4 regions of the Mesorhizobium sp. CCNWLY176 genome follow, and region 4 is predicted to be linked to each of the others. Evidence: riboswitches for the same ligand, from Rfam matches in the RefSeq annotation. Region 4 holds a riboswitch; each other region holds the start of a gene.

Region 1 (7,585 bases), on a different contig from region 4:
CCAGCCCCGAAGCCGTATAGGTGACGGTCATGTGAAACGGCTGTGCGGTCTTGCAAAGCAGCGCCGCCAGTTGCCGCAGCATCGGCAGCGCACGCTCGATTTCCGGTTCGATTATAGGGCATTCCTCGATGTCGATGATCTGGTGCGACAGCGCCCGATTGTAGCCGAGCAGCATGCCGGATTCGGTGCGGCGCACCGAGAAAATGGCGCGGCGGCGCGAATGCGACGCGCAAGCGACCGTTGCTGCAACATCCGTCTCGATGCCACGGCTCTTCAGCGCCTGCACCACCTTGTCGCGTTTCCAGTCGAGATAGGCTTGCGCTTCCAGATGCTGCAAAGCGCAGCCGCCGCAATCGGTGAAATGCCGGCATACCGGATTGATGCGAAGCGGCGATTCTTCGAGCACCGCGATCAGCATCGCACGATCCTTTTCGCGCGCGGCCGTCACCGTCTCGCCTGCCAGCGCGAAGGGAATGAATACCGGGCCGTTCGGCGTGTCGGCCACGCCGTCGCCCTGCGCACCAAGGCGTGCGATCTGAAACTGAGTGCTCATGCCTTTACCCCGGCCAACAGAAATTCGCGGTTGCCATCACTGCCTTCGATGGGCGAAGGGCAAACACCCAGCGCGCGCCAGCCCGGCACCGCATCGAGCCAGTCTTTCAGTGCTTCGGCAATCAGCGGTGCGTCGACCGGGTTCTTGAGCAGCCCGCCCTTGCCGATCGCCTCGCGGCCGGCCTCGAACTGCGGCTTGACCAGAAAGATGCCGTGCGCCCCGATTTGCGCCAGCGCGAGTGCCGGCGGCAAAGCGAGTTTTAGCGAAATGAAGCTGACATCGGAGACGATCAGGTCTGGCAAATGCCCACCGAGATCGCCGGCGGAGAGCTCCCGCGCATTCAGCCCCTCGATGCAAAGCACACGCTTATCGGTCTTCAGGCTCGGATGCATCTGGCCATGGCCAACGTCGATCGCCGTCACATAGGCCGCACCCCGCTCCAGCAGAACCTGCGTGAAGCCGCCTGTCGAAGCGCCGATATCGAGAGCGGTGCGGCCGGAAGGATCAATGCCAAAATGGTCGAGCCCGGCGATCAGTTTTAACGCCGCGCGCGAGACATAGGCCTGGGCCGGATCGTCCACAGTGATCGCGGCATCGGCTGAAACGCCCTGCCCCGCCTTGCCTGCAACCGTGCCGTCCACCTTCACCGTGCCGCGCTCGATGGCATCGCGCGCTCGTGAGCGGCTGGCGAACAGGCCGCGCGCGACGAGCAATTCGTCGAGCCTCTGGCGCGTTTCGATTTTGGAATTGGCGTTCATCCGCCTTCATTGGCGAATGCATGCAGGGAACGCAAGCTTCAGAAGACGATGATCCGGGAAACCGTGCGCTCGGTAAGCGGCAGCAAGCCTTCGTCAAAGCGCCGGATCAGCTCCGCCCGCGCGCTTTCCAGAAAGGTCGGCGTGTAGGAATAGGATTCGTTGAGCACGACGAATTCCGGCTTGCGCTCATAGGAAAAGCCGCCGCGAATGTCGCCGATCTTGCGCGCGACGATTTCCATCACGGCCTGCTCGAGCTTCACATCATGGCGCATCTGCGCATTTGCCGGTGCGCTCAGCACGGCCAGACACGCCACGCTCCCCAGAAGCAATTTTTTCACTGCTGCTCTCCCTGCCCGGAGAGCTTTCTAGCGGCAACGCGCTAAAAATGGCCCAAGAGACAAGGTAAGCAGAATCACAAATATCAGCGTAAACAGTTGGTTAGGCCGTGGCCGAGCGCACCGACTGGCCGAGTGCGGCAAACACCGTGCGCACGATGCCGGTCGAATCCAGCCCGGCGTCGACATACATCTTTTCCGGCTTTGCGTGGTCGGTGAATTCGTCCGGCAGCACCAGCGGGCGCACCTTCAGGCCGGTGTCCAGCAGGCCTTCCTTGGCCAGGAAATGCAGCACATGGCTGGCAAAGCCGCCGATGGAGCCTTCCTCGACGGTCAGCAGAACCTCATGCGATCTGGCAAGCCGGCGAACCAGATCCTCGTCCAGCGGCTTGGCGAAGCGCGCGTCGGCAACCGTGGTGGAAAGCCCGGCGGCATCCAGTTCCTCGGCAGCGAGCAGGCAATCCTGCAGGCGCGTGCCGAAGGACAGAAGTGCTACCTTGGTGCCTTCCTTGACGATGCGGCCCTTGCCGATCTCCAGCACCGAGCCGCGCTCGGGCATATCGACGCCGACGCCATTGCCGCGCGGATAACGGAAGGCGATCGGGCCTTCGTCGAAGCTGGCGGCGGTGCGCACCATGTGGCGCAGTTCCGCCTCGTCGGCGGCCGCCATCACGACGAAACCCGGCAGCGAGGCAAGATAGGTCGTGTCGAAGGCGCCGCAATGGGTCGGCCCGTCGGCGCCGACGAAGCCTGCGCGGTCGATGGGGAAGCGCACCGGCAGCTTCTGGATCGCCACGTCATGCACGACCTGGTCATAGGCGCGCTGCAGGAAGGTCGAATAGATCGCCGCGAAGGGCTTCAGCCCTTCCGTCGCGAGACCAGCCGCAAAAGTCACGGCATGCTGTTCGGCAATGCCGACATCGAAGGTGCGCGTCGGGAATGCTTCACCGAAGAGATCGAGCCCGGTGCCGGAAGGCATGGCGGCGGTGATCGCCACTATGCGGTCGTCCTCGCGCGCTTCCTGGATCAGGCTTTCGGCGAAAACCTTGGTGTAGCTCGGCGCATTGGCCGGGGCCTTGGCCTGCGCACCGGTGATGACGTCGAACTTGTTGACGCCGTGATATTTGTCGGCAGCAGCCTCGGCAGGCGCGTAACCCTTGCCCTTCTGCGTCACGACGTGGATCAGAACCGGGCCGGTGCCGTTGTCGCGGACATTCTTCAGCACCGGAACGAGGTGCTCGAGATTGTGCCCGTCGATGGGGCCGATGTGGTAAAAACCCATCTCCTCGAACAGCGTGCCGCCGGTGACATAGCCGCGCGCATGTTCCACCGCTCGGGTGATGGCGCGGTCGGCGCGCGCGCCGAGATAGGAGGTCAGCTTCTTGCCGAGATCGCGAATGCCGGCATAAGTCTTGCCCGAAGCCAGCCGCGCCAGATAGGCGCTCATCGCACCCGAAGGCGGCGCGATCGACATATCGTTGTCATTGAGGATGACGATCAGCCGCGCGTTCAGCGCGCCGGCATTGTTCATCGCCTCATAGGCCATGCCCGCAGACATAGCGCCGTCGCCGATGACGGCGATGACATTGTTGGTGCCGCCGCTGAGGTCGCGCGCGACCGCCATGCCGAGGCCGGCAGAGATGGACGTCGAGGAGTGAGCCGCGCCGAAGGGGTCGTATTCGCTCTCAGTGCGCTTGGTGAAGCCGGACAGCCCGTCTTCCATGCGCAGCGTGCGGATGCGGTCGCGGCGGCCGGTGAGAATCTTGTGCGGATAGGCCTGATGACCGACATCCCAGATGATGCGATCATCCGGCGTATCGAAAACGTAGTGCAGCGCCACGGTCAATTCGACCACGCCGAGGCCAGCGCCGAGATGGCCGCCAGTGTGCGAAACGGCGTCGATCAACTCGGCGCGCAGTTCCGACGCCAGTTGCGGCAGGTCGCTTTCGGGCAGCAGCTTGAGGTCCGCGGGGATGCGGACCTTGTCCAGCAGCGGCGTCTTGGGTTGCGAAGTCACGAGGTCGAAGCCTGCCTGTAATCCATCTAGTCTAGAGATTGGAGATAGAGCGTCGGCCCCGGAAAGTAAATGTGCGGTGATGACGCGTATCCTTGCGTCACAAACATCAACTTTCGGGCAAAGGTATGAATTCCTTGTCGTCGCCTGGCACAATGTCGAAGCGGCCGGTCTTCCATTCCTCCTTGGCCTGTTCGATTCGTTCCTTGGATGACGAGACGAAATTCCACCAGATGTGGCGCGGCGAACCCAGCGAAGCGCCGCCAAACAGCATGAAATGCGCGCCGTTTTCGGCCGAAACGACGATCTCGTCGCCCGGCTTCAGCACCAGCAGGCGGTTTTCGGGGAAACGGTCGCCGGAAATCACCACGCTGCCGTCGAGCACATAGATGGCGCGCTCCTCGGCGTCGGCTGGAATGCTGTAGCTGGCGCCGGGGGCGAGGCGGATATCGGCATAGAGCGTGTCGTGATAGGTCGTCACCGGCGCGCGCATGCCTTCAAGCTCGCCGATCACCACGCGGCCCGTCACGCCCTCGGCGCTGAATTCGGGCAGCGTGGCGCTTGCGGTGTTCTCGAAGACCGGCGCGATTTCCTCCTTGTGGTCGGGCAGCGCGATCCATGTCTGCAGGCCCGAAACCGACATCGGCGAACCACGCATTTCCTCGGGCGTCCGCTCCGAATGGACGATGCCGCGGCCGGCCGTCATCAGGTTCACGTCACCGGGTGAAATCACCATCTCGGTGCCGAGCGAATCGCGGTGCCTGATCTTGCCGTCGAACAGATAGGTGACGGTCGAAAGCCCGATATGCGGATGCGGGCGCACGTCCAGCGCCTTGCCGGCGCGCAGGATGGCCGGCCCCATGCGGTCGAAGAAGATGAACGGCCCGACCAGCCGTCGCTTTGCCGTCGGCAGCGCGCGGCGCACCTCGAAACCGCCAATATCCTTGGCGTTGGGAATAACCATCAGTTCGATGGCATCGCAGGAGAATGCGTCGCCCGGCTCGGGATCGCGTGCGGGAAAAAAGCTCATGGGACACTCCGATCTGCGGTTGCGTTCAACCTTATGCGGAGAGGCTACGCCCCAAGCGCGACAATCGAAAGTCCCATACCGGAGACGGTATGTTCAATGGTGGAGCCTTGAACGATACAGGCGCACGGCAAGCGTCATGCGTTTGCAAAACGCAGCGCTGAACGGGCCTTCGCCTTGGCGGCTTCTTCCTCGCGGTTGCGCGGATGCTGGTGCGTTTCCATCGAATGCAGCAGTTCGTGCGCCGCCTCCGCGATCTGGTCGACGGCGCGGTTGAATGCTTCCTCATTCTTCTTGGAAGGTTTCGTCGAACCGCTCAGCTTGCGGACGAACTGAAGTGCTGCGTCGCGGATCTCGTCATGCGTCGCCGGTGGCTCGAAATTGAACAACGTCTTGATATTGCGGCACATTGTCTGCTCCCGGATTTTCCATCGACCCTTTGCCTGATAGATAACTGGGCGCGAGCTGCCACAACGTCAAGTCATTCGCCGTCCAGCGGCTCCGTGCCCACCGGCTTGCCGTCGCGCGACAGGCGGATTTTTTCGACCTTGTCCTCGGCAGCCTTCAGCAGGCGGTCGCAATGGGTTTTCAGCGCTTCGCCGCGCTCGTAGATCTTGATCGACTGGTCGAGCGGCACGTCGCCGCGTTCCAGGTCGTCGACGATCTTTTCCAGCGCCTCCAGCGCCTGCTCGAAGCTCATCGCCTTGATCTCATCACTCGGCTCGTTGGCCATGCTTTATCCTTTCATCAGGCGCTTCACATGCGCCGCGACCGAGAACGACAGGCCCTCAAGGTCGTATCCGCCTTCCAGCAGGCTGACGAGCCGGTTGCTGGCATGGCGCCCGGCGCGGTCCATGAGTTCGCCGGTCGCCCAGTCGAAATCGTCTTCGGTCAGGTTGATCTCGGCCAGCGGGTCGCGGTGATGCGCGTCGAAGCCCGCCGAAATGATGATCAGGTCCGGCGCGAAATCGTCGATCGCCGAAAACACGCGCGAGCGCATCGCCTCGCGAAAAATGTCGCTGCCGGTCTGGGGGGCCAGCGGCGCGTTGACGATGTTGCCGGCGCCGGTCTCGCTCTTCGCCCCGGTGCCGGGATAAAGCGGCATCTGATGCGTCGAGCAGTAGAGCACGGACGGATCTTCCCAGAAAATGTCCTGCGTGCCGTTGCCGTGGTGAACGTCCCAATCGACGATGGCGACCCGCTCGGCGCCATGCTTCTTCTGCGCGTAACGCGCGGCAATGGCGGCATTGTTGAACAGGCAGAAGCCCATCGCCGTGGTCTTTTCGGCATGGTGCCCCGGCGGGCGGCTGGCGACGAAGACATTGTCGGCCTTGCCTGAAAACACGTCGTCCACCGCAGCGTTGGCAGCGCCGATCGCCGTCAGCGCCGCAACCCAGCTTTTCGGGCTGGCCACCGTGTCGGCGTCGATGGCGCGGATGCCCTCTTGCGGGATCGCAACCCGCACCTTTTGGACATGACTTTCGGGATGGGCGTAGAGAATCGTTGCCTCGTCGCCCTCCGGTGCCTCGATGCGGTCGAGTGCGGCAAAGGCCTCGTCTTCCAGCACGCGCGCGATGGCACGCAAGCGATCAGGCCGCTCCGGGTGGCCGGGCGGCGTCAGATGCTCGAGATAGATCGGATGTGAATAGAGGCGCGTCGTCATGCAAACATCCTATCAGGAAAGACCGTGCCGCCGCCATGCGTCGGCGCCCGAAGCCTGGGGAAAATCCTCTTTGCGAAATCATAGGTCGGCATCGGGGGATGATTTTGCAAGCGCGCCGGGTTAAGTCTGCGGTGCTGTCAGGTGCCCGCCGCGAGGCGGGAGAATCGGGAACACGGTGAAAATCCGTGGCGTGCCCAACGCTGTAAGGGGAACCGCATCGGCAAAGGCCACTGTTCGCGAGAATGGGAAGGCGCCGGAGGCGGATTGAGCCCAAGCCAGAAGACCGGCCCGGCAGAAATAGTCATCCGCGTGGACGGGCGGAGCGACGTTTTCGATCGCAAGGGGAAATGCGATGAATGCTGTCCGCAACCACGCCTGCCGTGAAAATGCCTTCGAAGACGCCGGGCGCGATGCCGTCTACCGCGCCATCTTCACGCGCCGCGACGTGCGCAGCCATTTTCGCCCCGACCCGATAGACGACGCGGTGCTGGCCCGGCTGCTGCTCGCCGCCCATCATGCGCCCTCCGTCGGCTTCATGCAGCCGTGGAACTTCATCGTCATCCGCGACATGGAGCGCCGGCGGGCGGTGCGCGACCTTTTCCTTGCCGCACGCGAGCAGGAATTGCCTAATATCGCCGAGGAGCGGCAGGCGCTCTACCGCAAGCTGAAACTGGAAGGAATCTGCGAAAGCGCGTTGAACCTCTGCATCACCTGCGACCGTACACGCTCGAAAGATTCACCGCTTGGCCGCTGGCATAATCCCGAGATGGATATCTACAGCACCGTCTGTGCGGTACAGAATTTCTGGTTGGCGGCGCGCACTGAGGGCATCGGCGTCGGCTGGGTCAGCATTCTTGACGCAGAGGCGCTGAAACGGGCGTTGGACATTCCCGACCTCGTCGTTCCGGTGGCTTATCTCTGCGTCGGCCATGTCTCGGAATTTGCGCCGCGACCGGACCTCGAACGGAATGGATGGGGCGACCGCCTGCCACTTTCAGACCTGATCATGAGCGAGACCTTTGGGGGCGAAGGCGAAGACGCGCTGAAGGCCGTCGCCGACGAGGCCCGCCGTTAGGCCCTGTTGACCAACAGCCCGTTAAGCAAAGTCTTGAAAGCCGCGACGGCTTTCCGTGAGGTCGCTTCGGGATCGTCGGAATTCGCGATCTTCTGCGCTGCCTGGCTGCTCGCGCCATTGATCAGCCGCGCTGCCGTCGCCGGATCGAGATCGGGAACAA
Region 2 (7,585 bases), on a different contig from region 4:
TGCTCTGGCGAGAATGGAACTGCCATGCGGGAATATTATTCGATCACCGAACTGACCCGCGAGTTCGATATTTCGACGCGTACGCTGCGGTTCTACGAGGATGAGGGGCTTATCCAGCCCGTCCGCCGTGGACGCACGCGCCTGTTCCGCCCGACAGACCGGCATCTGGTCAAGCAGATCATGCGCGGAAAGCGTCTCGGTTTCTCGATCAACGAGATCCGCGAAATCATCCAGATGTACAAGGAGCCGCCCGGCGAAGTCGGCCAGCTCAACCTGATGATCAAGCGAATCGAGGAAAAGCGCGAGGACCTGCGCCAGAAACGCCGCGATCTCGAAGAGACGCTTGCCGAACTCGACCATGCCGAGGAAGCATGCGTGGAGCGGCTCGTTGAACTCGGCGTGACGACTTAACAGCTGTTCGAGGTCTCAGCCTCCCGGCCTTCAAATCCAGCGCCGCACACGTTTCGCATAATCGCGATACTTCTTGCCGAAGCGTGCCATCAAGTGCTTTTCCTCGCGCTCTATGGCGAGTTTCTGGGTGGTGAAGGCAGCCACCAGCGCCAGCACGAAAAACCAGACGATGCCGGTTATCAGGCCAACGCCGATCATCAGCAGCGTGTTGCCGAGATAGATCGGGTTGCGGGTGAAAGAGAAGGCACCACCCGTCACAAGGTGATCTGCGCCCTTGTGAGGCTTGATCGTCGTGTTGCCCTGCTTCAATGCACGCATGGCCGAAATGTAGAGAGCAATCGTGCCGGCGACGGCAAGCCATCCGAGCGCGAACAATATGTCGGGGAGTATGCCCGACGGCAGCCATGGCAACGGATAGAGCAGGCCGAGCGCGATGCTGATCGCGATGGCCGCGAGATAGATGATCGGCGGCCACGGTATGCGGTTCGGCGCCGTGTGGATGTCCGTCATTGCGTTCCTCCTCCCTCAAGCAATTCCAGGAAAAGTGTGTAACGGCTTTCCGTCCGGAATTGCGTAAAAACAAAGACTTAGAGCAGTTCGGCTTTCTGTTAAAAGCTGAACCGCTCTAAGGGCTCGTGTTTTCGGTCTCTGCCGTGCAGTAGCCGGCGCTGTCATTCACCTTGTCGCGCAGTTCCTGCGTCTGTTTGCCGGCAAAGAGCGCGTCGAGAGTGTCCTTTTCCAGCGTATCGAGCATGCAGGCGCAATAGCGCGTGCAGAATTCGGCGTCGCGCGTGTCCTGGCAGGTCCGTTCGCAGGAGGTGCGGAACTGAACTTCCTTGGTGGGGATGTCAGCCGGCATGACTTGCGAGAAAAGCCAGACGCAGGCGATCAGCACCGGCTGGTGGATAAGGTAGAAGGCGAGGCTGTGCCGGCCGGCGAAGGTCAGCGGCCTCGACCATGATCCGAGAGAAACACCAGCCAGTCGCGAAAACAGCCCGGACGATGTGGCGAGCCTTGCCGCCACGATGCCGAGCAGGACCGCGCCGAACCATGGAAACAGCGGGACGTAGTCGTTCGAGCGCGGATTGACGGACGAAAGGCCGACCCACCACCACACAGGATGATCGAAGAAGGGGGTTCGCAGGAAGTTCGGCGCGGCGATCACCGCTACCGCCACGACCAATGTGAGCAGTGTCGGCAGGCGCAGAAACAGAAGCCCGAGCAGGCTTGCCAGCGCGATCTGATGCAATATGCCGAAGAAAATCAGATCGTCCGGCACGGCAAAGTAGGTGATGACGGAGATGGCGAGGGCTGCGCCTGCCACCATGGCGAAGCGGCGCCAGAACCCTTTCCAGCGAATGCCCTTGCCATGCGCCAGGAACAGGCTGACGCCGACGAGGAACAGGAAGCTCGAGACGATGCAGCGCGCAAACAGCTTCCAGCCGCCGAAGGCCGTCAGGCCGGGCTCGGTGTAGCCGAAGAATCCGAGATCCCAGGTAAAGTGGTAGATCGCCATGGCGATCAGGGCGAGGCCGCGCGCCAGGTCGAGCGCGTCGATGCGGCGTGATTTTGGTTGCTGAAGTGGTTCTGAGTCTGGAAGCATGCGTGATGTTGCGGTTCGTTTGATTATCGTTCAACCGTTAGCACGGATCATAACGACGAAAGAATGGAATTGGAGAATGCCATGCACAGCGTAAACGCCAATGGCGCGCAAATTCCCGCGCTCGGTCTCGGAACATGGACGCTTTCAGGCGACGACTGTGCCGAGCTCGTGCTGCGCGCGCTGTCGGTCGGCTATCGCCACATCGACACGGCAGCCGCTTACGGCAACGAGAAGGATGTCGGCGTCGGCCTTCGTGCTTCGGACGTTGCGCGCGACGATGTTTTCGTGACGACGAAGGTGTGGTGGACGGACATCGCGCCGGGAGATCTGGAGCGCTCGACTGAGGCCAGCCTGAAGCATCTCGGCCTCGATCAGGTCGACCTGCTGCTGATCCACTGGCCGAACCCGAAAATTCCGCTGGCGGGCTCTATCAAGGCGCTGAACGCTGTGAAGCGCAGCGGCCTTGCGCGCCATATCGGTGTCTCGAATTTCCCGACAGCACTGCTTTCGCAGGCGATTGCGCTGTCGGAGGAACCGCTGGTTGCCAATCAGGTCGAGAACCACCCCTATCTCGACCAGCGGAAGGTCTATCGCCTGTGCCGCGACAACGGTATGGCGCTGGTTTCCTATTGCCCGCTCTATCGCGGTGGCGACCTGTTTTCGGAAAACGCGATCCGCGATGTTGCCGCCCGTCACGGCAAGACGCCGGGCCAGATCGTGCTGCGCTGGCACGTGCAGCAGGAAGGCGTGGTCGCCATTCCGCGCACGACGAAAATCGCGCGGCTATCGGAAAACATCGCCATCTTCGACTTTGCCCTGTCGGCCGAAGAGATGGTGGCGATCTCTGCTCTCACCGGCCGCAATTCGCGTCTTTGCGATTTCGGGTTCTCGCCGGAGTGGGACCGGGTGTAGCTCGCCTCGGGTTTCGCCCTACGTTGCCCCCCTCTGGCCTGCCGGCCATCTCCCCCGCGGGTGGGGAGATCAGCCGTCATGTCCTCTTTCGACAATCTTCAGCGTTGCAGGTAGGGCGCACAAGTGAAGCTGCTAATCTCCCCACTCGCGGGGGAGATGGCCGGCAGGCCAGAGGGGGGCGCGAAGGAACTCGACCTCCGAGCGATTTCAATGCGCAGCCGAATCTTAGGCCACAGCCGAAAAGACGATATCCAACCGGCTTTTGCGACGATGGCAGGTCGGTTTCCTGCTATCGGCGGTGTGATTGCGCCTGCAAATCTGCCGGCAAATGATCCGGGGCAGGAATGATCACGCAGGTAAGGCATCCGATCTGGCTTCCCGCCGTAAAGCCGGCGGGCGCGGGCACCTTTGCCACGCTTTATGCGCTGGAATCCTTTGCGCGTGCCTCGATCGCCAGCGTCGTTCCGATCCAGGCCTACGAACTCCTGCAGAACAAGCAGACCGTCTCTCTGCTCTACACGCTCGTTGCATTCATCGGCCTTTCGGCAACGCTGTTCATGCCGATGCTGATCGATCGGTTCTCGCGGCGTTGGATCTACACGACCGGCGTTGCGCTGCTCGCCGTCGGTTCGCTGCTGTTCATGACGCATTCGCTGCCCGGCCAGATGTTCGGGATGCTGGCCCGCGTCATGGGGGCGAGCGCGCTGGCGATCACGCTCAACCTCTACATCATGGACCATATCCGCAAGACCGACATCATGCAGGCCGAATCGCTGCGCATGGCGGCATCGATGATCGCCTGGACAGGCGGGCCGACGCTGGGTGTCTTCCTTTATACGCGCTACGGTATCTTCGTGACGCAGGGCGTGGTGGTTGCTTTCGCGACCGCGCTGCTGATCACTTTCTGGTACTTCCGCCTCGGCGACAACGCCATGATCCGACCGGGCAAGACGCGACCGGCCAATCCGCTGAAGAATATCGGCCGCTTCGTCGCCCAGCCACGGCTGCGGCTGGCCTGGGTGATAGCCTTCGGCCGCTCGTGCTTCTGGACGACGTTCTTCGTCTATGGGCCGATCCTGATGGTGGTGACGGGGCAGGGCGAGTTGGCCGGCGGCCTTCTGGTTTCGGCAGGCAACGCCCTTCTGTTCGCGGCCATCTACTGGGGCAAGGCAGGCCGGCGCTTCGGCGCGCGGAACATCATGGCGTTTGCCTTCTTCGGCATGAGCACGGCGCTGTTGCTGGCGGGGCTTGGCGGCGAGCGACTGCCGCTGGCGACGGGCGTCTTCCTGCTTTTCGGCGCACTGTTTGCGGTGGCGCTCGATGCGCTCGGCTCCACGGCCTTCATGCGCGCGGTGCGCATTCATGAGCGGCCGCAGATGACTGCCGTCTATCGCACCTATCTCGACCTGTCGGAGCTTTTGCCGCCGCTGGTCTATTCGGTGGTGCTTGCCTTCTTCGGGCTCGGCGCGGTGTTCGTCACGCTCGGCGTCTTCACGACAGTCTGCGGCTTGATCACCTGGCGCTATCTGCCGAAGTCGATGTGAGCGCCTGCGCGTGCTGGCCGCGCACCCATTGGTGGAAGCGCTGAAGCTCATATTCCTCCGGCATCAGCACGCCGGTCTCGTGGCGCAGCGAATGCAGGCCCTTCTGGTTGATCTCGCAGATGGCCGCGTCCTCTTCCAGAACCTGGATGCCGAACTTGACGATGTTTTCGAGGTCGGTCCCGCCTGAACTCAGCGCCTCCGGCAGAAACAGCCATTCGGCGACAAGCTCCGTCTGTTCCGGCCCCAACGGCACCAGCTGCACGGTGCGGACATAATCGACATGGCCGACGACGAACATCGACGGCAGATGCGCGGCATAGGTCTGGCCGGCAGCGCGCTCGGCCTCTGTCAGGTCTGGAAAAGCCGGGCCATGAACGCGCCCGTCCTCAGACCACGTCTCGGCACCGGCGCGCAGGCCGCCCGAATATTCGGGCGCATCATTGTCGGCATGAAGCGCCCAATCCGGGTCGTCGTGACGCGCCATCAGGCCGCGGCCATAGATCGGCACGAGATGCGACAGGGATTTATGGACGCCCGGGCAATGCAGGCACTCGTTGAAGTTTTCCCAAAAAATTTTCCAGTTGCAGTTCATAACCTTGCGAAAGGCGTGCCCGGTGACGAGGTCTTCCAGCGGCCAGTTGGTCAGGTCGGCGGAGCCGGCATCGAAAACATCTGCAGCCGAGCCCTGTGCATCTTCAGCCAGGTTGACGAAGACGAAACCACGCCAGACCGACAGCGCCACCGGATAGAGCGGGTAGTCGGCCTTGTTGAAGCCTTCGGGCAACGATTTCGACGGCACGCGCACGAGGTCGCCGCGCAGCGAATAGGACCACGCATGATAGGGGCAGGTGAGCAGCCGGGTCTTCAGTCTGCCTTCGCCTTCGCGGCAAAGCTGCGAGCCGCGATGGCGACATGTGTTGTGGAAAGCGCGCAGCACGCCGGTCTCGTCGCGAATGATCAGGATTTCCTGCGTGCCGAGTTTGAAGACGCGATAGGCTAGCGGTTGGTCTAGATCGGCCACACGGCAGGCCATGATCCAGTTTCGATACCAGATCGCGTCGAGATCGCGCTGGTATTCGGCGTCGCTCCAATAGGCGCGGGACGGAAGCGTCACCTCCGCCATTCGAAGGCCGTTATAGGCGTTGCCTTCCGCCGTGCCCGCCGTCATGGCGCGATCCCTCCAGACCGGAGCAGCGGATACCTGTGCGAAATAATTGTCAATTGCGGCGGTTATCGTCGCTAGCGCGTTTGCGACTTTTCCGGCGTGCAAAGGGCGGGAAATTGGTTTGCCGGGCGGCGGGTTTGTCCTTATAGTCGCCGCTGTCGTCGGTTCCGTGAGGAATCAATAGGGAATGCGGTGCGGGCAAAATCTGCCCAAAGCCGCGGCTGCCCCCGCAACTGTACGCGGCGAGCTCTCCCCAGATGCCACTGAGAGTTTTCTCGGGAAGGCGGGGAAGGGCGTCGACCCGCAAGCCAGGAGACCTGCCGACGACGTCGGAAACTCTAGGTGCCCTCGGGTGGAGGGTGAAAGGAATTTGGAAATGAACACGGTTTCTTCGTCGCTCGGCGCAACGGCAGGCTCAGTCACGCGCTCGATGCAGTTGGCAATGGCCGGTCTGCTCGGCCTCTTCGTTATCGGCTTCGTCGGCTTCTCGCATATGGAAGTCGTCCATAATGCCGGCCACGACTATCGCCACTCGATGGCGTTTCCCTGCCACTAACGAAGGACCGCTCCCATGACATTGTTTCGTAACGTCGTGTTCATCGCGGCGATCGCAGGGCTATTGTCCGGCATCGTCATGACGGCCATGCAGACCTATGCGACCGTTCCGCTGATCCTCAAGGCGGAAACCTTCGAGAATGCCGAGGGTGGCCACGAGCATGCCGCGCCGGCAACCAATAGTGCACAAACTGCCGCTCCGGCGGCTGAGGCCGCAGCACCCGCGCATGAGCATGAGGAAGAAGGTTGGGCGCCGGCGGACGGTTTTGAGCGCTTTGCCTTCACGGCACTCGCCAATATCGTCACCGGTATCGGCTTCGCGCTGGTTCTGGTCGCCGTTTCGGAACTCGCCGGCGGCATCGCCAACTGGCGCCAGGGCATTTTCTGGGGCTTTGCCGGCTTTGCCGTATTCACGCTGGCACCGGGCCTCGGCCTGCCGCCGGAACTGCCTGCCATGCCTGCGGCCGATCTTGCCGCCCGTCAGGTCTGGTGGATCGGCACGGTGGTTGCCACAGCTGCCGGCCTTGGCCTGATCGCCTTCCGCTCGTCGCTGGTGTTTTCGCTGATCGGCGTTGCGCTGATGGTCGCGCCGCACCTTCTGGGCGCGCCGCAGCCGGCAAGCCACGAATCGCCGATCCCGCCGGATCTGCATCATCAGTTCGTCGTCGCCGTAACCGTGACGAACCTGATCTTCTGGGTCGTTCTGGGTGCTGCCGTAGGCGTCATTCGCGGACGTTTCACCGGAACGGCGACAAGCCTGCGCGACAGCTTTGCCTGACGCCACTTCGCTAACCTTCCTGCTCGGCGGTGCGCGCTCCGGCAAGAGCGCGCATGCCGAGCGGTTGGCCACCGCATTCCCTGCGCCCTGGACCTATATCGCCACGGCGCAGGCCTTTGATGACGAGATGGTGGAACGCATCGCGCTGCATCGCGACCGCCGCGCCGAGGGCTGGCAGACGATTGATGTGCCGCTCGATCTTGCCGACGCCATAACCGGGGTTCCGGATGGGCAGCCCTTGCTGGTCGATTGCCTGACGCTCTGGCTTTCCAATCATTTGCTGGTCGATCATGATCTGGAACGCGAAAGCGAACGGCTGGAGGCGGTTCTGGCCAAGCCGCGCGGTCCGTGGTTCGTCGTCGCCAACGAGGTCGGGCTTGGCATCGTACCGGACAACGCCCTGGCGCGGAAATTCCGCGATGCCGCCGGCCGGCTCAATCAGAGGATCGCTGCCCGCGCCGACCGCGTGTTGTTCATGGTCGCGGGTCTGCCGATGCAGGTGAAATGAGATGAAAGAAATCGACGAAAAGGAAGCCGGGCGCCATAAGGCCAAGATGGCCAAGCGCAAGGCGGTGCAGGACGCCGAGGTGGCCGAAAAGACGGTCACCGAGAAGGGG
Region 3 (7,585 bases), on a different contig from region 4:
GACAGCCCATCAGGAACAGACCTTGGGCGATCTCCTCGCCGCCGGTGCGCAGCGAGGCGCTGCCCCAGAGGTCGATGACCAGCGAGCGCGGCCAGTCGCCGTGATCCTGCAAGTAACGCGTCAGCACTTCCTGCGCTCCGGCGCGGCCGAGGTCGAAGGCGGTAGGCGTCGGCATGGTGCGCGGATCGGCGGTGAAGAGGTTGCGTCCGGTCGGCAGCACGTCGGTGCGGCCACGCGCCGGCGCGCCTGCTGGGCCGGCGGCGATGTGGCGGCCGTCGAGTGCTGCAATCAGCGCGTTGCGCTCGGTTTCAGCGCTGCGCAGGCGCATGGCATCGGTCTCATCGTCCGCCGCGCGGCCATAGATGTGCAGGCCGTCCTTGACGGCGAAATCCTTCAGATCGCAGAGCCAGGCGTCGATGCGGCGCAGCGCTTCGTCGGGAGCGTCGGTCTTTGCGACGCCGGCTTCATGGGCGAGGCCGGTCTTGGCGGCGGTTTCTACGATGAGTTTCGCCAGCCGATCGCGGCGGCGGCGGTCGAGGCCGTCGGCCTGTGCATATTCGTCGACCAGCCGCTCCAGCATCTGCTGGTTTTCATCGAGCCCGGCGTGCGCGAGCGGCGGCGGCAGGTGACCGAGCGTGACGGCGGAAATGCGCCGCTTGGCTTGGGCTGCCTCACCGGGGTTGCTGACGATGAAGGGATAGATGACGGGCAGGCCGCCGGTGACGATTTCGGGGAAGCAGGCACTGCTCAGCGCCACCGTCTTGCCGGGCAGCCATTCGAGCGTGCCATGGGCGCCGACATGGATTAGTGCGTGGCAGTCGAGTTTCTTGCGCAGCCACAGACCGAAAGCGATCAACTCGTGGCGGGGCGGCAGCGTTGGGTCGTGGTAATCGGCGCGGCGATCCGCCGAACGCCCGCGATCGGGGGCAAGTGCTACGGTGATGTTGCCGAAGGTGGCGGCGGGGAAGGGGAAGTGGTTGTTTGAGGGACGGGAACGATTTTGCTCGACGTTGCCCCCCTCTGTCCTGCCGGACATCTCCCCCACAGGTGGGGAGATCAGGCTGTCATCAAAACTTTCGCCAATCGTCGACGTTGCAGGGAGTGGACCGGCATTGCCACTGCTAATCTCCCCACCTGTGGGGGAGATGTCCGGCAGGACAGAGGGGGGCAACGTAGAGCGCTGCAGTTTCCTGGTCGAAACCGTCTCGGCATCTGGCTTGCCCCACGCGGCCTCCACCGTCGCCCGCGCCTCCTCAGGCAGGTCGTTCGCGAGGGCAAGATAATCTTCTAAGCTCAGCCCATTATCGCCGTGCTCCAGCAAGCCCAATAGTTCCCGCGGCGATTCGGGAATCCCTTCAACGGCATAGCCCTGTTGCTTCAGGTCATGCAGCATGGCGAGCACGCTGGAGGGCACGTCGAGGCCGACGGCATAGCCGGTGCGGCCGGGCGCGCTGGGATAGTCGGGAATGAGGATCGCCAGTTTGCGGGTTGCGCGCGGTTCGCGCTGGAGACGCACGAAGGCTGCCAGCCTGTCGGCAACCTGCTCGACCCGGTCTTGCTCCGGACGATTTGCGAGACCCTTGAAGGCGAGGGCCGCGTCGGCTTCGATTTCTGCCTTGAACGAAATCGCGCCGGCGAGGATGCGGCCGTCGAGCTCCGGCATGACCACATGCATGGCGAGGTCGGCGGGGGCTAATCCACGCTGGTTGGTGGCCCAGGCGTCGCGGCGCGTGGTTGCGACTATGACCTGGAACACCGGCACGCCGGCACGATCGAACAGGGTTTCGACGCCCGGCTCGGCACCAGAGGCGAAGGCGGTTGCTGTGATGATCGCGGCGGGTTTCAGATCGGCCAGCGCATTCTCGACGAAGGCGAGGGAGGCTTTGTCTTTCAGGCTGGAAACGAAGATCGGGACCGGCGCCATGCCGCGCTGGCGCAGTGCCTCGACCAGCGCGTCGATGGGCGCGACATCGGCGGCGAGCAGCATGGAACGGTAGAACAGGATGGGGATGGTGGGGCGCGTTTCGTCCCCCCTTGAGGGGGAGGTGCCGCCAAAGGCGGCGGAGGGGGGTATTACGGCAGTGCTCGACGTTCCTTGGCGTTGGCGTGCGGCCGCGGCGACCCCACCCCCGGCCTGCGGCCGTACCCTCCCCTCAAGGGGGAGGGTAACGTCGCGCTCGACGACGCCCTTCGCCGGCTCGTAAAAACCGGCCTTGGGCACCGTGACCGGCGCGGATACCGCGCCTTGCCCGCCCGCAAGCCCAGCCAGCCGCCGCACCAGCCCGCGCATGTTCTCGGGCCCACCCTCGCGGAAATAAGCCAGCAGTTCGTCCAGCCGCTCGCGCGGCAGGGTCGAGCATTCGATCAGCCGGAGGTCTTCGTCGTGGCTCTCGCCGGGCAGGAGCGCCAGATGGATGTTCTTCTCGCGGCACATTGCGGCCAGCCGGTCGCAGCCATAGCGCCACCAGTCGTAGCCGCCAAGAATGCGCACCAGGATGATCTTGGCGCGGCTGGCGGTGTGGTCGATCCACAGATCGACCGACATCGGGTGGCGCAGGTCGCGAAGTGCGGCCAATCGCATCGACGGCAGCGTTTCGGCTTCCTGTTTCCACGCCGCCGCCAGCCCGGCCAGGTCGCTGTCGGTGAAGGACAGCGCCACAATATCCGCCGGCTGCTGCCGCAGATCGACCGGCTCGACCAGATCGTCGAGCGAGGCGGATGTCGTGGTCAGTATGTGCATGGCGGCACGCCGTGGGTCAGCTAACCAGTATGCGCTCGATCGTGTCGCGATTCAGCCCCTTCAGGCCGATGACGACAAGACGCGAACGACGGTCGTCGGCCGCCGTCCAGGCGCGGTCGTAATAGTGGTTGACACGCGGACCGACGGCCTGAACCAGAAGCCGCATCGGCTTGCCGCCGACATCGACGAAACCCTTCACGCGCAGCACGTTTTCTTGTTCGGCAGCCGTCGCCACGCGCTTGGCCAGCGCGTCGGGATCGGAGATTGCGGGAAGCTCGATGATGAAGGAGTCAAAATCGTCGTGCTCATGATCGAGTTCGCCGTCGTGATGGGTCTTGCGGTTTTCGATGTCGTCCTCGACGGCCAAACCGAGGCCGAGCAGCACCGACGGATCGACCTTGCCCTGCGCGGTCGGGACGATTTTCACGGCGCGCGACAGATGCTCGCTGATGATGGCGTTGGCGCGGGCGCTGCCGGCTGCGTCGAGCAGATCGCTCTTGGAGAGAATAATGAGATCCGCGCAGGCGACCTGATCCTCGAACACTTCCTCGACCGGATCGTCATGATCGAGCGAATCGTCTTCCTGGCGCTGCGCCTGCAGCGCGTCGAGGTCGGATGCGACCTTGCCTGCGGCCAGTGCCGGGCCATCCACCACGGCGACGACGCCGTCCACCGTCACGCGGCTCTTCACGCTCGGCCACTGGAAGGCCTGCACCAGCGGCTTGGGCAGCGCGAGGCCGGAGGTCTCGATGATGATATGATCGACCTTCGGCTCCAGCGCCAGGATCTGGTCAAGCGCCGGCACGAAATCGTCGGCGACGGTGCAACAGAGGCAGCCATTGGCCAGTTCGACGATGTTTTCCTCCGGGCAGGCATCGACGCCGCAGCCTTTCAGGATCTCGCCGTCGATGCCGATATCGCCAAATTCGTTGACGATAAGGGCCAGCCGGCGGCCGTTGGCGTTTTCCAGGATATGGCGGATCAGCGTGGTCTTGCCGGCGCCGAGAAAGCCGGTGACGACGGTGCAGGGGACGCGGGTGGCGGAGGCAGTCATGAATTGTCCTTCAGGAAATCGAGGGGAGGGATGCGCGCGACGAGGCCGCGCTTGAGGCTGTCGGGGCGGCCGCGCCAAGGCAGGATGCCGTCGGTCGAGGTCGCGAAAAGCTTTGCGCCGGTGATCAGGTCGGGCCCGCTTTCGGTCGTCAGGTCGCCGAAGACGTAGCTCCAGGAGCCGTCGCGCAGAAGGGCAGCGCTCAGGCGGCGCTTGCAGTTGCCGAGGCATTCGACCTGTTTGACGGGGATGTTTTCAGCTTCGGCGGCGCGAATCGCGCCTTGTGCCAGATACTCGCCGGCGCGGGGCCGCGCGTCGGAGCCGTTTTCGTCGCGGCAGGACGAACAGACGAGAATCGTTACGCCGGGCGCGCCCAAATCATGGGCGTCCTCGGCCAGCTCAGTTTGATTGCCGTTGGCTTTCACCAGAATCATGCTCCTTGCCCGGGACACCCGCCAGGCGGTCGGATTTTTCGTCTGACGGCAGGTCTCCTGGCTCGCGGGTCGTTGCTTCATGCCGCCTTCCCGGGAAAAATCCCAGTGGCTGTCGGCCTTCGGCTATCCGCTTACAGTTGCGGGGACAGCTGCGGACTTGGGCTCATTGGCCCGGCACCGCATTCCCTCTTAGCCCCTCCCTTTGCGGAGAGGGGACCGTCGCGGGCGAATTTAGGCGGTGGTGCCTTGCGCTGTCAACGCGTGGTTACGACGCGATTATGTCGGCCAACGCCGGTGCGAGGTCTCCCGCCGGAGAAATCTCGATGCGATCGAGTTCGAGCCAGGACATCATCAGGCGCAGTTCTTCGATGAGGGCGGCTGCCGTGTGGTCCGGTGCGCCCGGTTCGGCATAGGCGGCCAGCACGCGCAGGACGCCTGCCGGGCGATCGGCCTTTACGTCGATGCGTGCGACAATCGTGTCGCCGAGCAGGAAAGGCAGGACGTAGTAGCCATATTGCCGCTTTTCGGCCGGCGTGTAGATCTCGATGCGGTAGCGGAAGTTGAACAGGCGTTCCGTGCGGGCGCGTTCCCAGACCAGTGGGTCGAAGGGGGCGAGGAGGGCGCGGGCCTCGACCTTGCGTGGAATGCGCGCGCCTGCGTGTAGCCAGGCCTGATGGGTCCAGCCCTTAACTTTAACAGGCAGAAGCTCGCCCGATTCAACCAGTTCCTCGATGCGGCCCCTCATGTCGGCGGGCGAGAGGCGGAAATAGTCGCGCAGGTCGCTGTAGGTGGCGATGCCAAGCGCGCGGGCCGAAATGCGCAGCAAGTCGCGATGCGCGTCGGGAGCCGAAGGAACCGGGGCATTATATATGGAGGCGGGCAAAACACGCTCGGGCAGGTCATAAAGACGCTCGAAGCCACGGCGCGAAGATGTTGTGATCCGGCCGGCCCAGAACAGCCATTCGAAGGCGTGTTTCTCGTCGCTCCAGCCCCACCAGCCGCCGGAACCCTTGGCGCCATCGATGTCGGAAGCCGCGATCGGGCCGCGGTTACTGACTTCCTGATAAATCTCGTTGATCAGGCCTTCGTTCTGCCGCGCCCATTTTGCCAGCCCGGTGTACATTTCCTCGTGCTGGCCGGCGCGTTCCATGCGCCAGCGCATGAGGGGATAGGTTTCGACCGGCAGGAACGACGCTTCATGCGCCCAGTATTCAAAGAGCGCACGTTTTCGTGATGTGGCAGCGTTGTCGAGTAACGCGCGGGGGTAGGGGCCAAGCCGCGAAAACAGCGGCATGTAATGCGCCCGCACCACCGCACTGACGGAATCGATCTGCAATAAACCAATGCGCGAAAGCACCTTGTTGAGATGTCGCCGGTCGATGGCGCCCGTCGGTCGCGGATCGGCAAAGCCCTGCGCGGCAAGCGCTATGCGCCGCGCCATGGAAAGCGGGATCGTTCCCTTCATTCTTCGATGGCCCGGGTGTTCATCATCAAGGTCTCTCCGCATCAGCCGGAATCGAAATGTGGACTTCAGCCTAGCAGGACTGCGACGGGAATTGTGTCAGGATAAAAAGTGGAGTAAAAAGGTAAGGAAATCAAATGCGCCTTGTGCAACGCAAATCGCTGGAAAGCGATTGGCGCAGCCGTGCTTTCGCCAAGGTTTGACTTGCTTCCCCCGATTGCCTGCGCTAACCCTCGCCGCGTTGCAGCATAGTGTCTTGCCGCGGCCTTCATAGGCAATCTGTCGCGGTATGGCGGTTCGACTCAATGCTATAATTCAGGCCGATCGGCCACCAACGGAAAGTCGGAGCATGAGCGCGCTCTTAAGTTCATATCTTCCCATCGTCATTTTCATCGGCGTGGCCCTCGTGGTCGGGCTGGCGTTGATTGCAGCGCCCTTCCTTGTGGCCTATCGCAATCCGGACCCGGAAAAGCTGTCGGCCTATGAGTGTGGCTTCAATTCGTTCGACGATGCGCGCATGAAGTTCGACATCCGCTTTTATCTGGTTTCCATTCTCTTCATCATCTTCGATCTGGAAGTGGCCTTCCTCTTCCCCTGGGCGGTTTCGTTCGGCGAGATCGGCATGCTCGGCTTCTGGTCGATGATGGTCTTCCTGGCGGTTCTGACCATCGGCTTCATCTACGAATGGAAAAAAGGAGCGCTGGAATGGGATTGAACGATATGTCTCCCACAATGGTCGCTGCCAAGCCGAAAGGCATTCTCGATCCGAATACCGGCAAGCCGATCGGCGCCGATGATCCGTTTGTGATGGACATCAACAACGAGCTTTCCGACAAGGGCTTTGTCGTCACCTCGTCGGAGGCGCTGATCACCTGGGCGCGCACGGGCTCGCTGATGTGGATGACCTTCGGGCTCGCCTGCTGCGCGGTCGAGATGATTCATCTTTCCATGCCGCGCTATGACGCCGAGCGCTTCGGTTTCGCGCCGCGAGCTTCTCCGCGCCAGTCGGACGTGATGATCGTTGCTGGCACGCTGACCAACAAGATGGCTCCCGCGCTGCGCAAGGTCTACGACCAGATGCCGGAGCCGCGCTATGTCATCTCCATGGGCTCCTGTGCCAATGGCGGCGGCTATTACCACTATTCCTATTCCGTCGTGCGCGGCTGCGACCGCGTGGTGCCGGTGGACATCTATATACCCGGCTGCCCGCCGACGGCGGAAGCGCTGCTCTACGGCGTTCTTCTCCTCCAGAAGAAGATTCGCCGCACCGGCACGATTGAACGGTGATTTCCGATGAGTGAAGCCCTCAAGGACCTCTCGGCCTATCTGGCCGAAAAGCTGGACGGAAAGATCGGTGAATCCGTTATCGCCTATGGCGAACTGACGCTTTCCCTCGAAGCCGGCGATATCGTCAGCGTCGCGAGCTTTCTGCGCAACGACGTGCAGTGCCAGTTCATCTCGATTATCGACGTCTGCGGTGCTGATTATCCGGCGCGCCTGAAGCGTTTCGACGTCGTCTATCACCTTCTCTCGCCGCGCCAGAACCTGCGCATCCGCCTAAAGGTGATGACCGACGAGGATACGCCGGTTCCTTCGCTGACGGGCGTCTATCCCGGTGCCGACTGGTTCGAGCGCGAAGCCTACGATATGTACGGCATCCTGTTTTCCGGCCATCCGGATCTGCGCCGCCTGCTGACCGACTATGGCTTCGAAGGCCATCCGCTGCGCAAGGATTTTCCGCTGACGGGGTTCGTGGAAGTCCGCTACGACGACGAAGCCAAGCGCGTCGTGTACGAGCCTGTCGAGCTCAAGCAGGAATTCCGCAATTTTGACTTCCTGTCGCCATGGGAAGGGACGGACTACGTCCTGCCGGGCGATGAAAAGGCGAAGCAGTAAAT
Region 4 (7,585 bases):
CGCAGCACGGTCAGCAGCTTCGGATCGCTGGTGCGGATGCAGAAATCGCATTGCGGCAGGGACAGGCCCATATCGAACAGGATGCCGGTGTGGTCGATGCCGCGAATGGCGTCGTCGTCGGGACCAAGCTCTGTCAGGACGGAGCGCGCCTCGCGGCGTGCCAGCGTTTCCGGCAGGCACAGTGCGACCGCCTGGCTCCAGCGATGGGCGCGCGGGCTGACCGTCTCGTAGGCGACCGGCACGACCTCATCGAGCCGCTTGCGGTCGATGTGGATCGCGCCGCGCCGGGTCGCGCGCGACAGTGTGAAGCCGTCGTCGATCACCGGCGTCTCGTCGCGATCCTGATGGAATTCGGCGATTGCGCCGAAGGTGCCCATGCTCCAGCCCGTCTGCCAGTCGCGCAGATGATCGCGAATGAGGTTTTGCAGCGTTTCCATGTTCCGCCCTCCCGATTGCGTTAGAGCGAGATGACTTTCACTTGAATCGCCATCCCGCTCTAAGTTTCTGTTTTTGAAGCATGATCTTGTCCGAAAAGTCTGCAACTTTTCGGGATCATGCTCTAGCCGGCGACGTCCAGCGGCATGACCAGCATGCCGCCCTGCGTCTCGCCGAGATAAGCCTCCACGCCATAGACCGAGCGCAGGCGCGCGGCCGTCAGCACCTCGCGCGGCGGGCCGTCGGCGACGATCCGGCCCTTGTCGATGAGGACGAGCCGCGTGCACCAGCGTGCCGCAAGGCCGAGATCGTGCAGCGAAGCGACGACGCCCCGGCCCTCCGAGGCGAGCTGCGCAAACAGGCGCATCAGCGTGATCTGGTGCGATGGATCGAGGCCGGCGGTCGGCTCGTCGGCAAGCAGCAGAGGGGCATCCTGCGCGAGCGCGCGGGCAATCAGCACCCGCGCTTTCTCGCCGCCGGAAAGGTCGGTCGCGGGGCGGTGGCGGAAGGCGTCGACCTCCATGCGGCGCATGGCTTCTTCGATCTTTGCTGTGTCCGCAGCGTCAAATCCGGCAAAGGCAGACCGATGCGGCGCGCGGCCGAGCGAAACCAGCATCTCGACCGAGACCGGCCAGCCAATCTCGCGCTCCTGCGGCAGATAGGCGAGGTGACGCGCCCTCTCCTTCGCCGGCATAGCGGCGGCATCCTTGCCGGCAATGCCGATCTTTCCGGTCGAGGGGATTAGGCCGAGGGCAGCTCTGAGGAGCGTCGATTTGCCGGAACCGTTCGGGCCGATCAGCCCGACGAATTCGCCTTCCTGCACGGCAAGCGAAAGCCCGTGCAGCACAGGCTTGCCACTGAGCGAGGCGTGAAGCTGATCGATGGCAAGCAAGGTCACAGCAGGTTCCTCCGCGTGCGGTAGACGAGCCAGAGGAAGAACGGCGCGCCGACGATGGCCGTCAGGACGCCGAGCTTGAGGTCCTTTCCCGGTGCGATGATGCGGACCAGAATGTCGGCGGCGAGCAGCACGCAGGCACCGCCGAGCGCGCTGGCCGGCAGCAGCCGCGACGGGCGCGAGCCGACCAGCGGGCGCAATATATGCGGCACGACGAGGCCGACGAAGCCGATAGCGCCGGCAACAGCGGTTGCGGCCCCCACAGACGCGGCGGTGCCGAACACCGCCAAAAACTGCACGCGGCGCATATCGACGCCCATGCTGGCAGCCGCATCGTTGCCGAGCGTCAGCGTGTCGAGCACGCGCCCGAGCGAGGCAAGCATGAGCCAACCGATGACCATGAAGGGCGCGGCGAGCCAGACATGGGTCATGGAGCGGTCGGTGAGCGAACCCAGCATCCAGAACATGATTTCGAGTGCTGCAAACGGGTTCGGCGACAGATTGAGCGCCAGCGATGTCATTGCGCCGGCGAAGCTCGAAACGGCGACGCCGGCGAGGATGATGGTGAGCGCGCCGCCCTTCATGCCGGCCATGGCCTGCACGATGACCACCGCCAGCACGGCACCGGCAAGGGCAGCCAGCGGCAGGCCGAGCGGGAAGACCGCGGAGAAGCCGGTGTAGATGGCAATGACCGCACCGAGCGAGGCAGTGGCGCTGACGCCGATCAACCCCGGCTCGGCCAGCGGGTTGCGGAGATAGCCCTGCAGTGCCGCGCCCGACAGGCCGAGCGTCGCGCCAATCATCAGACCGAGAATGGCGCGCGGCAGGCGGATTTCCTGCATGATCAGGGCGATGGCGCCAGCCTTCGATGAGAACAGTGCAGCGATGCTGTCGGCAAAGCCCAATGCCGCCGGGCCGACGGTGAGCGACAGCAGGAACAGGATGAGTGTTGCTGCGCCAAGAATGATGAGCAGCAGGCGGTAGCGTGCGGTCTCGCTCATCTGGCCGCTCCCGCCGCTTCTCGAAGCATGTGCGCCGCCTCAAGCGTGAAGGGCGCGCCGCAGATGGTATATTTCGTCGGAATGTTGACGGCCTTGCTGCCGGCGGTCACAGCCTTGAAGGCCGGGTGGACATAACCCTCCTCGGCCAGTGCGGGACCCGGATAATCGCTCGCGCTGGATACGACGAGATCGGGATTGGCGAGCACCAGCAGTTCCAGCGGCAGTTTCGATGTGCCGGTGAGGCCGAGCCGGGCTGCGATGTTTTCGAGGCCGGAGATGCCGATCAGCGCATCGACCAGCGTGCCGGAGCCGGAGGTGTAGCTGTTGGCGTAGTATGTCGCGACCGTCCTGCCGGAGGGCGGCTGCGCGCGGAGTGTCGCCAGGTCGTTGTCGATCTGGGTTAGAAGCGCAGACGCCTTTTCCTGCCGTCCCAGAAGCGCGCCCATGCGCGAAATGTGTTCGCGGATATCGGCGAGAGAATCCGCCGGCGCGAACTCCTCCACTCGAAAACCGAGCCGCCGCAGAAGCTCGACCGTGGTCCGGGTCGTGAAGGTGCCAGCGATGATCAGGTCCGGCTGCATGAGAAAGACTTCCTCGGCAAGGCCATGGTTGACCACATAGCCTCCGGCCTGATCGGCAAGCACCGACGTATTCCTGTCGCCGGCGAGATAGGACACCGAATAAAGCTGGCCCTCGCCGGCAATCAGCATGGCAAGCTGGTCGGTGCAGACATTCATGGAGACGACGCGGCGGGGAGCCTCGGCGGCGAGAGCCGCCGAGGCGTTGAGAATCGAGACCATCAGGATAGCCGTGATGCGTTTCATGCTTTTCTCCAGGCATCGGACCTCCAAGAGAGGCCCGATGCAGAACCTCCCCGTTCAGAACGTTCGCGTAAAGCTCAGATTGAAGGTGCGCCCCGGTGCGCGATAGTCGGTGACGGTGGCGTATTCCTCGTCGAACATGTTCTCGACCGAGAATTTGAACTGCGACCGCGCATCAAGGGCATAGAGCGCCGTGAAATCGACGGTCACATAGTCCGGCAGTTCGACGGTGTTGGCGGCGTTGGCATAACGCGCCGCGCCGTAGAGGACCTTCGCCGTGAGATCGAGCTGTTCGGTCGGGCTGTAGGTGAGTTCGGCGGTCGCCTTGAAGCGGTCGCGATAGGGAATGTACTTGCCATTGTCCTGATTGAGCGGTTCGCGGATGTCGACCGTGGCCTTGCCGCTCCACTCGTCGCTGAAGCGATGCGCCAGCGTCGCCTCGAAGCCGGTTATGCGAGCGCGGGCGACGTTGAAGGGGAGGTAGGTCGGCGGATTGGAGGCGATCGCGTCGGTCAGCCACGTCTGGTAGAAAGCGAGGTCGAGACCGGTGCCGGCGGTTGCCTGCCAGTTCAGCCCGACTTCATAGGAGCGCGACTTTTCCGGCTTCAAATCCGGGTTGGAATAGCCGGGATAGTAGAGGTCGTTGAAGGTCGGGGCGCGGAAGCCGGTGGCGTAGGACGAGCGCAGCACGAGATCGGGCAGCACCTTGTAGCTCGCGCCGACATTGTAGGTGGTGGCGCTGCCGAACTGGCTGCTGTGGTCGTAGCGGATGCCCGTATCGATGCGAAGCGCCTCATATTCGAGCGAATACTGGCTGAACAACGCCGCCAGATCGCGCGAATCGACGGCGAAGTCGACGGTCGAATCGACCTGCTCGCGATAGGCTTCGACGCCGCCGGTCAGGATGTGGCTGGCCTTGCCGGTTTCGAAGCGTTTTTCGGTCGAGGCGAAGATGCCGTAGCGTTGCGTGTCGAACTGGCCGTCGCCGGACACGCCGTCGCGGAAATTGGTCGAGTAGTCGAGGCCGGAGCTGACTTCGACGGTCGAGGACCAGCTATCGGAATGCAGGACATGCGCTCCCACTTTGCCGGCAAAGGTCGTCGTGTCGACCTCATTGCTGGATGGAAATGTCGCGTCGTATTGGCTGCGGCCACGCGCGAAAAGGCCGTCGGCATGGAGCCGTCCCCAATCGAAGTCCTTCGACAGCGAGAGATTGGCTGAGCCTTGCAGGAAGCCGTCATCGTCGGGCTCATGGCCCCAGGCCAGCGGCGTGGTGAAATCATAGCCGCGCGTGCCGAGCAGGCTGCCGCTGAGCGCGTAGTTCACGCCGCTTTCGCTGCGTCCTTGAACCGTGCCGGAGACATAGCCGCCCCAGGGATGGGTGACGCCGGTGGTGAGCGTGGCACATGCATTGCGGCCATCGGCGCAGGCCCCGCCCTGCTTCGTTATGATGTTGACGACACCCCCCATGGCGTCGGCGCCGTATTGGGCCGAATGCGCGCCCTTGGCGACCTCGATGCGCTCGATGGAGGCCAGCGGGATGTTGAAGATGGAGGTCGTGCCGCTGGTGGCCGAGCTTGCCCGCACGCCGTTGATCAGCACAAGCGTCTGCGTGGCCGACATGCCGCGCAGATAGACATTGGCCCCCGCGCCCTGCCCACCATAGGAGATGATTGAGACGCCGGTATAGGACTTCAGCAGCGACGGCAGGTCGGGTGCTGCCGACTGCTCGATTTCCTTTCGCTCGATCACCGTGACCGACGAGGTCGAGCGCGCCAGCGTGGTCTCGCGCCGCAACGGCGTGGTGACGACGACCGTGTCGAGCTTGATTACCTCCGCGTCGCCGTCGTCCAGTTCCTGCGCGCCGGCATTATTCGAGAAAGCCAGCGCCAATGCGCCAGCCAAAAAAGTCGATTTCTGCATGTCTGCCCCCGATAGGCTTTTGGCGGGCGACCAAACGCGCCCGAAGGTTTGATGACAAACCGCAGACAGGAAAATGATCGACAGGCAGATCTTTGGACAACAACATCGAACCCTCGGCCAACCCCGGCATGCGGCAACACTTTTTCAAATGTCACCGCCACGGGCGACCGCGCCTGAACACGCCCCGTGTTCAAGCATGGGTGACCGGAAAAGGCAGGTCTCCTGACTTCCGGGTCAATGCTTGTCTTTCGCCTTCCCAATCGCGCTGGAGCGCTTTTAGTGGCCTGGTTGAAAGAAAGCTCGCCGGCTACAGTTGCGGGGGCAGTCGCGGCTTCGATCTGACGATCTCACCGTGTTCCCTTTTCATCCGCCGTGAAGCGGAACCATTTCCGATTCCACTGGTAGCTGTGCGTCCGGCGAGCGTCAACCGGGTTTGGCCATGCGTGGAAAAAGCCGATGTGGAAATGCCTAAACGGCCGAGCCGTTTGCGACGAGCATGAACATGCGTCGCAGACGCCGCAGGTCATCGCGCAGTGGTGCACGGCGGTCGAGCCGCGCCACTTCGCGGGCGGCGGCAGTGCGTATGTCGCTGCCTTGCGGCAGCCATAGCAGCCAGGACAGGAAGATATCTTCCGGGCACGACAGGGCTGGGTCTTCGACAGACACAGCCGAGCCGGCGGGACGCTCGATCGCGTCCGATTGCCAATGCGAGCCCATGGGTCAGGCCTCGACCGTCAGCGCACCGAGCGGCTTCGAGCAGCAGGCGAGGATAAAGCCGTCCTCGATCTCGTGGTCGAGGATGCCGCCATTGTGGCTCATCTCGACCTCGCCCGAGACCTTCTTGATCTTGCAGGTGCCGCACAGGCCGAATTCGCAAGCAGCTGAAATACGCACGCCCGAGGCGCGGGCGGTCTGGAGTACGGTCTGGCCGGAGACGCAATCGGCATCGACATCCGAGAGCGCAAAGCGGATCGGCGTGATCTGCTCGACAGGCGCGGCGTCGCCGGTGGTCGAAGATGCGTCGGAAAAGGGCGCCGGAACGACTTCGACCGGAGGCGCGCCAAAGCTTTCCTGATGATAATGCGCCATGTCGAAGCCGGCGGCCTCGAGCATCTGGCGCACCGCGCGCATGAACGGGTCTGGGCCGCAGCAGAAGACTTCGCGGTCGCGGAAATCGGGCGCCAGAAGCGGCAGGCGCACCGCGTCGATGCGGCCCATGTGGCCGCTCCAGACTTCTCGGTTCGAGCGCTCCTCTATGAGGAAGCCGAGCGACAGGCCGGGCATGCGGCTGCCGAGCAGTTCCAGTTCCTTGCGGAAGATGATCTCTTCGGGCCGGCGCGCGCAGTTGACGAAGGCGACGTCGGTCCATGGTGCGCAGTCGTTCAGCCAGCGCAGCATCGACATCATCGGCGTGACACCGGAACCAGCCGAGACGAACAGGTATTTCGCCGACGGATGATTGTGATGCGAGAAATCGCCAGCGGGGCCGTAAGCCTTGATGTGCGTGCCCGGCACCAGATTGTCGAACATCCAGCGCGTGCCGACGCTGCCGGCCTGTGCCTTGACCGTCACCGCGATTGAGAAGGGCCGCGACGGGCTGGAGGACAGCGTATAGGTGCGCATCAGCGGACCGTCTTCCAGCGGCAACTCCAGCGTCACGAACTGGCCCGGCTGGTAGCGGAACCAGGTTTGGTTGTCGGAGCGGAAAATGAAGGTCTTCACCTCCGATGCCTCGTCGATCACGCCGATGCATTCCAGCACCTGCAGCCGGTCGTTCCACGGCACCATCTCGTCCAGATGCCGATAAAGGGAAAGTTCCGTCATCGCGTTCATCCGTCTGCTTCCCGCCTTAAGCCACGCTTCTCAGCGCCGGCTTTTCGCCGTCCGTCAGGCGCGGTTCGATGAAGTTGCAGTACCATTCGACGAACTGCATCACGCCGCCCTCATGCTCTTCCGAATAGGGACCGGGCTCATAGGCCGGCGATTTGATGCCGAAGGCGTTCTCCTCGACGATCCGGCGGTCCTGGTCGTTGGTTTCGGTCCAGACATGGGTGAGTTCGGCGAGGTCGTAGTCGACGCCTTCGACCGCATCCTTGTGGACCAGCCATTTGGTGGTGACGGCCGTCTCTGTCGCCGAGATGGGTAGCACGCGGAAGGTAACGGCGTGGTCGCCGAGCACGTGGTTCCATGTGGTCGGGTAGTGATAGAGCAGCAGCGCGCCGATCTTGTCGGCAGTGACTATATCGGACAGGTTCTTCTTCACCGCCCGCTTGCCAGACATCGTGTAGCTGACGGCATCGCGCAGCAGCGGCGCACGCGTGGCGCGGTACTGGCCACCGGCATCGATACGGAATTTGCTCGGCAGGCCGACAGCCTCGCACTTCGCCCAATGGGCAAGCATTTCGGGGTCGCTCTCGGCGCCGTTGACGCCGGTGACGGTCGGGGCTTCCGGGAAGGTCTTGCACAGTTCGGGATGGTTCGCCGCGCAGTGATAGCACTCGCGGTTGTTT

Evidence for each region. Region 4 has a riboswitch for cobalamin ahead of WBQ96_RS16810 (TonB-dependent receptor domain-containing protein). Riboswitches for the same ligand answer to the same signal wherever they lie in the genome.
Region 1: it holds a riboswitch for cobalamin, as region 4 does, so the genes downstream of both, bluB (5,6-dimethylbenzimidazole synthase) here and WBQ96_RS16810 (TonB-dependent receptor domain-containing protein) in region 4, are expected to answer to the same signal.
Region 2: it holds a riboswitch for cobalamin, as region 4 does, so the genes downstream of both, WBQ96_RS07430 (CbtB domain-containing protein) here and WBQ96_RS16810 (TonB-dependent receptor domain-containing protein) in region 4, are expected to answer to the same signal.
Region 3: it holds a riboswitch for cobalamin, as region 4 does, so the genes downstream of both, WBQ96_RS07255 (DUF1636 family protein) here and WBQ96_RS16810 (TonB-dependent receptor domain-containing protein) in region 4, are expected to answer to the same signal.

What each region holds. Positions count from the first base shown of each region.
Region 1 is NZ_JBBBDZ010000002.1:500,799-508,383, forward strand. Features, by position in the region: gene WBQ96_RS05285 (class I SAM-dependent RNA methyltransferase) at 1-553, opposite strand, end outside; gene WBQ96_RS05290 (TlyA family RNA methyltransferase) at 550-1,311, opposite strand; gene WBQ96_RS05295 (hypothetical protein) at 1,350-1,649, opposite strand; gene dxs (1-deoxy-D-xylulose-5-phosphate synthase) at 1,750-3,663, opposite strand; gene WBQ96_RS05305 (pirin family protein) at 3,770-4,690, opposite strand; gene WBQ96_RS05310 (DUF2277 domain-containing protein) at 4,825-5,097, opposite strand; gene WBQ96_RS05315 (exodeoxyribonuclease VII small subunit) at 5,169-5,420, opposite strand; gene WBQ96_RS05320 (histone deacetylase family protein) at 5,424-6,350, opposite strand; cobalamin riboswitch at 6,473-6,656, shown strand; gene bluB (5,6-dimethylbenzimidazole synthase) at 6,703-7,425, shown strand; gene WBQ96_RS05330 (TetR/AcrR family transcriptional regulator) at 7,422-7,585, opposite strand, start outside.
Region 2 is NZ_JBBBDZ010000003.1:372,725-380,309, forward strand. Features, by position in the region: gene WBQ96_RS07400 (MerR family transcriptional regulator) at 25-411, shown strand; gene WBQ96_RS07405 (methyltransferase family protein) at 442-921, opposite strand; gene WBQ96_RS07410 (heparan-alpha-glucosaminide N-acetyltransferase) at 1,037-2,014, opposite strand; gene WBQ96_RS07415 (aldo/keto reductase) at 2,096-2,926, shown strand; gene WBQ96_RS07420 (MFS transporter) at 3,271-4,470, shown strand; gene WBQ96_RS07425 (aromatic ring-hydroxylating oxygenase subunit alpha) at 4,439-5,638, opposite strand; cobalamin riboswitch at 5,781-5,974, shown strand; gene WBQ96_RS07430 (CbtB domain-containing protein) at 6,012-6,191, shown strand; gene WBQ96_RS07435 (CbtA family protein) at 6,207-6,968, shown strand; gene cobU (bifunctional adenosylcobinamide kinase/adenosylcobinamide-phosphate guanylyltransferase) at 6,961-7,476, shown strand; gene cobO (cob(I)yrinic acid a,c-diamide adenosyltransferase) at 7,478-7,585, shown strand, end outside.
Region 3 is NZ_JBBBDZ010000003.1:340,208-347,792, forward strand. Features, by position in the region: gene cobN (cobaltochelatase subunit CobN) at 1-2,740, opposite strand, end outside; gene cobW (cobalamin biosynthesis protein CobW) at 2,757-3,794, opposite strand; gene WBQ96_RS07255 (DUF1636 family protein) at 3,791-4,225, opposite strand; cobalamin riboswitch at 4,256-4,461, opposite strand; gene WBQ96_RS07260 (winged helix-turn-helix domain-containing protein) at 4,491-5,690, opposite strand; gene WBQ96_RS07265 (NADH-quinone oxidoreductase subunit A) at 6,037-6,402, shown strand; gene WBQ96_RS07270 (NuoB/complex I 20 kDa subunit family protein) at 6,393-6,974, shown strand; gene WBQ96_RS07275 (NADH-quinone oxidoreductase subunit C) at 6,981-7,583, shown strand; gene WBQ96_RS07280 (NADH-quinone oxidoreductase subunit D) at 7,584-7,585, shown strand, end outside.
Region 4 is NZ_JBBBDZ010000009.1:176,213-183,797, reverse strand. Features, by position in the region: gene WBQ96_RS16830 (DUF6925 family protein) at 1-437, opposite strand, end outside; gene WBQ96_RS16825 (ABC transporter ATP-binding protein) at 560-1,333, opposite strand; gene WBQ96_RS16820 (FecCD family ABC transporter permease) at 1,330-2,331, opposite strand; gene WBQ96_RS16815 (ABC transporter substrate-binding protein) at 2,328-3,155, opposite strand; gene WBQ96_RS16810 (TonB-dependent receptor domain-containing protein) at 3,210-5,075, opposite strand; cobalamin riboswitch at 5,271-5,478, opposite strand; gene WBQ96_RS16805 (hypothetical protein) at 5,544-5,792, opposite strand; gene WBQ96_RS16800 (hybrid-cluster NAD(P)-dependent oxidoreductase) at 5,796-6,899, opposite strand; gene WBQ96_RS16795 (aromatic ring-hydroxylating oxygenase subunit alpha) at 6,925-7,585, opposite strand, start outside.